Regions from separate parts of the Paenibacillus sp. FSL K6-1558 genome, predicted to be linked through region 1. Evidence: riboswitches for the same ligand, from Rfam matches in the RefSeq annotation. Region 1 holds a riboswitch; the other holds the start of a gene.
The links. A riboswitch is a leader RNA that binds a small molecule or an ion and turns the genes downstream of it on or off. The one in region 1 is predicted to bind cobalamin.
Positions count from the first base shown of each region.

Region 1 (4,427 bases):
TCTTTCTATTTCTTCGTCCGCGCAAAAAGGAGGCTGGGCATGCACCGAACTCTGAATCGGGAGAGAGGGCCTCGAGAGGCAAACAGCAGGAAGGTGAACAGAAGCAGGAGCAGGCATCTGATGAATCAGATTATTCTGAAGGGAATACGGAAGGCAAGTCAGAAGAGAAATCTGGTGATAAGTCAGCGGAAAAGTCTATAGAGAAAAAAGGTAAACCATCACATGGCGGCGGTAATCTGCAGCCTTCCTGATGAAAATCATAAAAAATTGTTATAGCTTGAGAGCCTGGAAAGCAAGCAAGCATGGTTTCCCTCCGCAGAAGTACCCTGTATACTGTAGTCAGATTGACGAACTTTCGGCTTAATAACGGGGGGAACATGAATGGCTCAACATTTGGCAGGGGTACGTGTGGCATTAACCGGACCGAGAAAGTCCAAAGAGATGTCTCTTTTGGTGGAGAAAATGGGAGGAATCCCGCTTGTGCGTCCTGCACAAGGCACGGTATTTTTGGATGACCGTAACATTCGAGATGGACTGGTCTCTTGGATTTCCGATCCGCCGGATTGGGCAGTGTTTACGACGGGTATGGGACTGGATGCTTTGTTCGACATGGCTGAGGACATGGATGTAGCCGGACAACTTCGGAATGTCTTGGCCGAATCGTGTATTGCAGCCCGAGGGTACAAAACGGTGAATGCACTTAAGAAACTGAAGCTGACTCCATTGGTACGAGATGATGATGGTAGTACAGACGGTTTGATTCGGGAATTTGGCTCACATGATCTGGCAGGCAAAAAAGTGATGTTACAGTTGCATGGGGAAACGGCTCCTAAATTGGTTCGCTGGTTCGAAGAACAAGGAGCTGTCGTGCGTCAGGTATTGCCGTATCGTCACGTGCCGCCGGAAGAGGCAGAGCTGGAGCAACTGCTGAACGAAATCATTCAGCATAAGTTAGATGCGGTAGCCTTTACAAGCGGGCCGCAGGTTCGATTCTTGACGGAATATGCAACTTCCCAAGGCAAGCTGCAGCAGATGCTGACGGCTTTCAAAGAAGGTGTAGTCCCAGCCTCGGTTGGTAAAGTTACGGCGAACGCTATGCGTGAGGAAAGCATCGAAGCGCTGGTTGTGCCGGAAGAGGAGAAGATGGGAGCGCTCATCGTTGAACTGGGACGTTATTTTGCCGCGAATCCTGTGGGTGTCCGGGAAGATTAGTAAAGAGAGCATTCAGAGGGCAAGAGTTGCTGTATGAAGAATCGCAGACGCAATTCGTATACAGAGGAGTATTAAGTTTAGAAGGAATCACATCAGTTATATGGATGGATATATAAAGGTTCTGATCCGTTATCGGATCGGGACCTTTTTTTCATTTTTATCCAAAATTAATGTTTAGGACAATCTTGAGAAGCGTGGACATTATTTCCTGACCGATGGTATGATGAAGACAATATGAAAGCAGCAAGGTGCTCTTGCATAAAGCAAGAGGTAACAGGGAATCGGGTGCAAGTCCCGAGCGGTCCCGCCACTGTAATGGTAAAGCGTTTTCCATGAAAGTCACTCGGTATACCGGGGAAGACAGGAAAGAACGCTAATGATCCAGAGCCAGGAGACCTACCTTGCATGTGTCACCAAACCCTTCGCGGAAAGGAGTGGTGTACGATAAGTTCGGGAAAGGGACAAACCGTGGTTTGTACTGTGCGGCTCTATTTGGGCTGTTCTGGCTGCTTGTAATTCCTTATTATGGAATATTACAGGCCAGGTTTCCTGAGTGTAAGTACATGCGTATCTCATCCGTGATTAGGATGGGATTTTTTTGTTTTTTCGGACAGGAACGAAGTTGCCGAGTTGAGCAGAAGAAATGATGTTTTACAGGGCTATAAACGAGAGAGACACATCTGTATCGGGGAACTTTTGGGATAAACAAGGTTGGGGCATTAATCGTATGACAAGTGGAGTGAGGGGGAAAAGGGATGCAAAAGCAAGGCAAGTTACTGATCATCGGTTTCGGTCCAGGTGCGATGGAGCACATAACGAAACGGGCGCTGGATGCATTGCAGGAAAGCGAGGTCATCATTGGATATAACACCTATGTGGATCTGATCCGGCCTTTGTTGAATGGACAAGCCATTGTGCGTACAGGCATGACGGAGGAAGTCAGCCGGGCACAGGAAGCGGTAAGACAAGCGGAAGCAGGCCATATTGTTGCCGTAATCTCCAGTGGGGATGCCGGGGTATACGGTATGGCGGGGCTTGTATATGAGGTGCTGATCGAGCAAGGCTGGAAGCCAGATACAGGCGTAGCTGTCGAGGTTATTCCTGGCGTGTCCGCTATTCAATCGTGTGCGTCCTTGCTTGGTGCGCCGGTTATGCATGACGCGTGTACGATCAGCCTCAGCGACCATCTGACACCTTGGGAAACGATCATTCGCCGGGTTGAAGCGGCAGCGGCGGCTGATTTTGTCATTGCTTTGTATAATCCACGCAGTGGACGGCGTACACGCCAGATTGTAGAGACGCAGGAGATGTTGCTGCGTTACCGTGATCCGAAGACACCGGTTGGCCTGGTCAAGAGTGCGTACCGGGAACGCCAAGACGTGGTCATGACCACGCTGGAAGATATGCTGAATTACGATATCGGTATGTTAACGACCGTGATTATCGGCAATTCCTCGACCATGATGTACGAAGGACTCATGGTCACCCCGCGCGGATATCAGCGGAAATATACGCTGAACTCCGCGGAACAGCCGCTCAGACCTCACGAGCGGCTGCGCACCGAAGCCGAGCCATGGTCGCTCGGCGCACGGGAAGCCCGCGCTCGCCTCCGGCGAGGCGGCGGGTGTTGGCACGGCCCGCGATGCGCAGGCCGTGCCAACGGCGGAGCCAGCCCTGCGCGGCGCCAGCGCCGGAGAGGGCACGGCTCCGCAAGGGCAGCCGCCCGCAAGCGCATGGGCGGCGACCCCGCCTGCGGCAAGCCCGGCGAGCGGTGCTGGCACCGCCGTGCTTGCCGCAGAGCGGCCCGCGTCCGCGGCGGCAGAGGCCGCACCGCGCGCTGCCGCTGTGGCGCCACGCGCCGGCGCAGCCGAGCTCGCCGCCGAGGCGCTGACGCGGCTCGCGGCAGGCGGTGCGCTCGCAGGCGAAGCGGCAAGCCGCTGGCTGGACGCATCGGCGTCAGGCCCGGCAGCCGCAAGCGCGCAGGGCGCGAGCAGCGCAGCGGTGCTTGGCGCAGCCGCTGCTGTGCCCGTGCCGGGGCGCAAGGCGCCGCTCTTTGAGATCGGCGTGTCGCCCGGCGTGGGCAACAAAAAGTTCACCGCCGCTCAGATGGCCCTGCTGGCGCAGTGCGCAAGCGAGGATGGTGAACTCGAGTATACGCCGGAGCACCAGATTATTCTGAGAGTGCCGACGTTTGAACCGGATGCGCTGGTAGATGAGCTGCGCGCAGCAAACTTTATCGTGGTGCCGATTGGGGATGTGATCAAAGTCAAAGCTTGTGACTTCTGCAACCTGGAGAAGGACGACGCGGTGCCGATGGCTAACCATTTGCAGGACGTGATCGGTGGATTGTCTGCTCCGAAGGAAACGAGCGTAGCGTTAAACGGCTGCGGTATGGCTTGTTACGGGGCAGTGCTGGAGGATATCGGTATCGTGTACCGCAAAGGAGGATACGATCTGTTCCTTGGCGGGAAAAAGTTCGGCCGCAATGCCCACCCGGCTCAGCCTGTAGCAGAGGGCATTCCGGGTGATCAGATCGGCGGTATTGTGGAACGTATTGTCGCGGAGTACAAGGAAAAAGGTCATCCGAACGAACGTTTCCACAAGTTTTTTAAACGCGTTGGAGTTATTCAAGGCTTCCGCCATGTGGATGCGCCAGTCACTGTTGAAGTGAATCCGGTATGCGGTGACTAAGAGTGGAAGTGCGTAGTTTGGGTTACGGGCTTGAAGTCCACTTAAGCATCAGCGGCAGAGTGATCTACGGAAGATAAGAGGCCACAAAGCCAAAAGTTAACCCAGACACAACTCGGCTGAAACCCAGCTGATTGAGATAGATACAACATTTACAGCTGCATCAATACAGACTTAGACATAGATTATACCTTTCTTCCTTGGAACCGAGTGGAGAGCCTTACGAATATGAGAAATCTGATCTGTGGATCGGACAGAGGAGGAAATACGAAGATGGATGCAATTTTGTTGGTGGGACACGGGAGCCGTGATCCCGAGGGGAACCGTGAGTTAAAGGAGTTTGCACGTGAGGTCGCGGAGCAAGCACCGGAGAACACACTGGTCGAAACCTGTTTTCTGGAATTAACCAGACCAAGTATTGCGGATGGAGTTACTGCTTGTGTAGATCGAGGCGCGACCCGTGTCGTACTCGTACCGATTATTTTATTTGCAGCCGGTCATGCCAAGATTGATATTCCGAATGCGAT
Region 1 is NZ_JBBOCV010000001.1:3,216,246-3,220,672, reverse strand. It holds gene MHI38_RS13860 (GerAB/ArcD/ProY family transporter) at 1-251, shown strand, start outside; gene MHI38_RS13855 (uroporphyrinogen-III synthase) at 382-1,212, shown strand; cobalamin riboswitch at 1,442-1,630, shown strand; partial or broken gene cobJ (precorrin-3B C(17)-methyltransferase) at 1,968-3,903, shown strand; gene MHI38_RS13845 (CbiX/SirB N-terminal domain-containing protein) at 4,174-4,427, shown strand, end outside.

Region 2 (4,427 bases), 860 kb from region 1:
ATGGTATGTTTTAACGGAACAGCGGCTTCCCAGCGACTGAGCCAGGCTTTTTAACAAACGCTCCGAGTCACTTAGACGTTCAGCATCAATATCAAACAAGGCCAGTTCAAAGTCTTGCAAGGCCTCCGTCATCATCACATCACCCAATACATTTTTGACAAAAACGGTGCTGCCTGCACCGAGAAACGTAATTTTGTTCATTTCAACTTCATCCTTCCCGAAAAATGTTGTACCCCAACTATAGGCCGAACAGGCCCATATCACTATGGCTCAAACCCTCTCAAATATGGCATAATCCCATTTTTGTTTTCGTTTTCAGCAAGATTTCCTCTCTTCTACCTGTTATAATTTATTGTGTGTACTGGTAAGGGAATATGTGAGCTCACATTAAGATATCTTTAACCTCATCGTCGAAAGGAGGGGAAACATGAGTCGAAAAGTGGAAATGAATGTGGTCTCTGCCGGCTGGACGCAGATGGAACTGGTCTTGTTATTTTATGGTTGGGAGGCATGTGATCCTGCCCACTATTGGGGGCCGGGGGTGCGTGATTCCTATATTGTGCATTACGTACATGAGGGTCATGGTACGGTATATATGGGAGATCGGGAATATCCTCTGGGCGAGGGCCAAGGATTTCTCATATTACCCGACACGGTCATTCATTATGAAGCCGATGCTGAGGAGCCTTGGACATATTCATGGTTTGGCTTCAGAGGTGTACAGGCGAAGGCTTTTATGCAACGTGCGCAGTTAAGCGAGGAGCACCCGGTATTTACTGCTCATGATAAGAATATGATGGCAGCGCTGTATGACGAGATGCTTCAGGCCGGAACGAGCTCTGTTGCAGGAGGGGATGTGCTACATCAAAGTCTGTTATACCGACTTATGGCGGCATTAATCGCATCCTCACCGATCAAAGAAGAAGAAAATCCGCTCCTTTCGACGAAAGAGACTTATATTCGGCAGGCTGTGCAGTTTATGGAGAACCGGTATAGCCAGCGTACTTCTATTCTGGATATCGCACAGGCGGTCGGGCTGGATCGAACGTATTTATCGGGGTTGTTCAAAGAGCGATATGGCAAGTCGCTGCAAGCCTTTTTCTTAGAGTATCGCATGAATCGTGCAGCGGAGTTGCTTCGTAACCCGATGCTGTCTGTGAGTGAAGTAGCCCACTCCGTTGGATACACCGACCCGCTGCTTTTTTCCAAAATGTTCAAACGTGTGACGGGGGTGTCACCCAAGGGCTCGCGAGTGCGAGATTAGCCGCAATCATGATTTTAAATTTTGAAAGAAAAGTTTTGAACATTATTCCGTATGCCGCTATACTGATACAGAAGTGTAACAGATACCAACTTTTAGTGAATTGAATACGTGGAACTTGGTGCTCTACCCGCTGGGGTAGAAGCTTAAAAGGGAAGTCCGGTGTGATGCCGGCGCGGTCCCGCCACTGTAACAGAGGAGTCAGGCAGCATATCCACTGGTCTTACGAAGACCGGGAAGGAGCTGCTATGGCAATGATACTGGAGCCAGGAGACCTGCCAGGTTGGACAAACACAGCAGTACCCTACGGGAGATAGGAAGGTGTTTAAAGAGCATGATTTTTTCTGAAAATCTGTTTATTTAAGGCGTCCTTATCCCGTGAAACGGAAAGGGCGCTTTTTTGGCTTGAATTGGCTTGTATTGAATGGAATGAAAATGAAGGCGTACACGCGCATTAAACCGGGAAGGGCGTTTTATTATTGGGCAGATATATCGTTAAACGGTTATTACAACTGGTCGCCGTTCTGTTTGGAATCACCTTCCTGACATTTCTATTAACGTATCTGTCTCCTGGAGATCCCGCCAGACTGATGCTGATGTCTACCGGAGTCACACCTTCGGATGAACTGGTCAGACAGGTGAGGTCAGAGCTTGGGCTGGACAAGCCATTTCTGGTTCGGTATGGCACATGGCTGGGACAAGTAGTCACTGGAGACTTTGGTACGTCGTATAAATATGACCGTCCGGTGCTGGATGTGTTAATGGCCCGCCTTCCAGCAACGCTCAAGTTAACCGGGAGCGCAATGCTTCTGGTGATTTTGATTTCCTTTCCGCTCGGAGTTCTTTCGGCTGTACGCCGGAATCAATGGCTGGATTATGTGATTCGCCTGTTTTCGTTTGCCGGTCTATCCATGCCGAGCTTCTGGCTGGGGATGTTGCTGATGCTGGTATTTGGTGTGCAGCTGAAGCTGCTGCCGGTCATGGGTAGTTCCGGCTGGAACAGCCTGATCCTGCCTGCTGCGACACTCGCGATTCCATTGATCGCCCAATACAGCCGGCAGATTCGTGCAGTCATGCTGGAGGAGACAAGCCAGAATTACGTAGTGGGTGCAAGAGCAAGAGGTGTGAAGGAATCAATGATTATTTGGCGACATATTTTGCCCAATTCACTGTTGCCAATTGTGACCTTGCTAGGCATGACAACAGGAGCACTACTTGGCGGAGCAGCAATTGTGGAGAGTTTATTCGTATGGCCGGGAGTAGGACAGATGGCGGTGGATGCCATTTTCACCCGCGATTACCCCCTGATACAGGGTTATGTAATCTGGATGGCAGTCATCTATGTCACCCTGAATCTGATCGTGGATCTCTGGACACATCTTCGCGATCCGCGCATTCAACTGGATGTGGATGTGTAGATGGTGATGAAGATTCGAGCATATCTGACACAACGTCGTCTATTTATTTTCTTGCTATCCCTGACCACAGGCTGGATCGTTCTGGCTCTGATTGCGCCGCTTCTGGCGCCTCACGATCCACTTGCTACGAATTTTGCCAAAGTGTTGCAGCCATCCAGCCCCGAATATCCACTCGGTACGGATCAGCTTGGGCGATGTGTCCTGTCCCGACTTTTATATGGAGCACGCACCTCTCTGCTGCTTACATTTATGATGATCGGTATTGTTTTCGGCTTAGGTGTAGCGGTTGGTGTCGTCGCAGGTTTTCTGCGAGGGCTGGTGGATACGCTGCTGATGCGGCTGTGCGATACGTTGATGGCATTTCCGGGTTTGATTTTTGCTATTGCCGTAGTAGGCATGTTAGGGCCGGGGTTATTTAACACGGTGGTCGCACTGTCAGTTGTCTGGTGGGCAAAGTATGCACGGATGGCCCGAAGCCTGGTCATTTCTCTTCAGCAAAAAGAGTTCGTCACTGCCGCCGCGTTCAGCGGTGCGCGTAAAATCCAGATCATTAGCAGAACGATTCTGCCGAATATGTTGCCACCCTTGATCGTCATGGCGATGATGGACGTAGGCGGCATGATGTTGTCGATTTCGGGTCTGTCCTTTCTCGGACTTGGTGCACAGCCGCCTGATCCCGAGTGGGGAGCGATGTTGAATGAAGGCAGAAGATATCTGCAGACAGCGCCTTGGCTGTTAATCTATCCGGGGCTCGCGATATTTAGCACGGTTATCATTTTTAATTTGCTGGGGGACAGTCTGCGAGATGTGCTTGATCCCAAGAAAAATACAGTGTAACTGAGGGGAATGGGGAAGTATGGGTAAGTTTCAAAAAACATGGCTACTGGCTATCATATCAATGATGACTATTCTGTTGCTCGCGGCCTGTGGTAACGACAAAAATTCAACACCTTCATCATCCGATGCTACGGGGAAAAAGGCAGGGGTGGATGCGAGTGGTGCGGCTGGTGAGGACAAGAAATCACATCTGAATGTGGCCTTGTTCTGGCTGGGGAGTAGCCTTGATCCTGCGGAGGAATGGAACGGCTGGACGCTGACGCGCGCGGCTATTGGGGAGACGTTGATTCAGTTTGATGAGCAGATGAAGATCGTCCCCAAACTTGCCGATAAGTGGGATCGGATCGATGATACAACCTGGCATTTTCATATTCGCGACGGAGTAACGTTCCATAATGGCAATCCCGTGACTGCGGATGCGGTTAAAAAATCAATCGAACGCTCCATCTCGCTGAATGAGAGAGGTCAATCCACACTGCCAATTGCGTCAATGACTGCCAAGGGGCAGGATCTGACGATCAAAACAACACAGCCAGATGCCTCACTGCTAGGCAATATTGCAGAGCCACTGTTTATTATCGTGGATACGAGTGCAGATACATCAAAATTCAAGAGTGAGCCCATCGCTACCGGGCCGTTCATGGTTACAGGATATACGCCCGACCAGGAGATTCAGGTGAAAAAGTACGATAAGTACTGGGGTGGCGCGGCTGATCTGGATACGATGACACTAAAATACATCAAGGATGACAATACACGGGCGCTGGCACTGCAATCAGGGGAAATCGATGTAGCGAGTAATGTGGGACGCAGCCAGATGCCTCTTTTTCAGGATAAAACACAATATACGATTGATGAAATTCCGAGCCTCCGTACGCAGTTTGTGTGGTTTAACACGACCCATTCACTGC
Region 2 is NZ_JBBOCV010000001.1:4,073,380-4,077,806, forward strand. It holds gene MHI38_RS17555 (alpha-glucosidase/alpha-galactosidase) at 1-201, opposite strand, end outside; gene MHI38_RS17560 (AraC family transcriptional regulator) at 428-1,264, shown strand; cobalamin riboswitch at 1,364-1,558, shown strand; gene nikB (nickel ABC transporter permease) at 1,741-2,679, shown strand; gene nikC (nickel transporter permease) at 2,686-3,516, shown strand; gene MHI38_RS17575 (ABC transporter substrate-binding protein) at 3,536-4,427, shown strand, end outside.
Region 2: another riboswitch for cobalamin. It lies ahead of nikB (nickel ABC transporter permease); the one in region 1 lies ahead of cobJ (precorrin-3B C(17)-methyltransferase).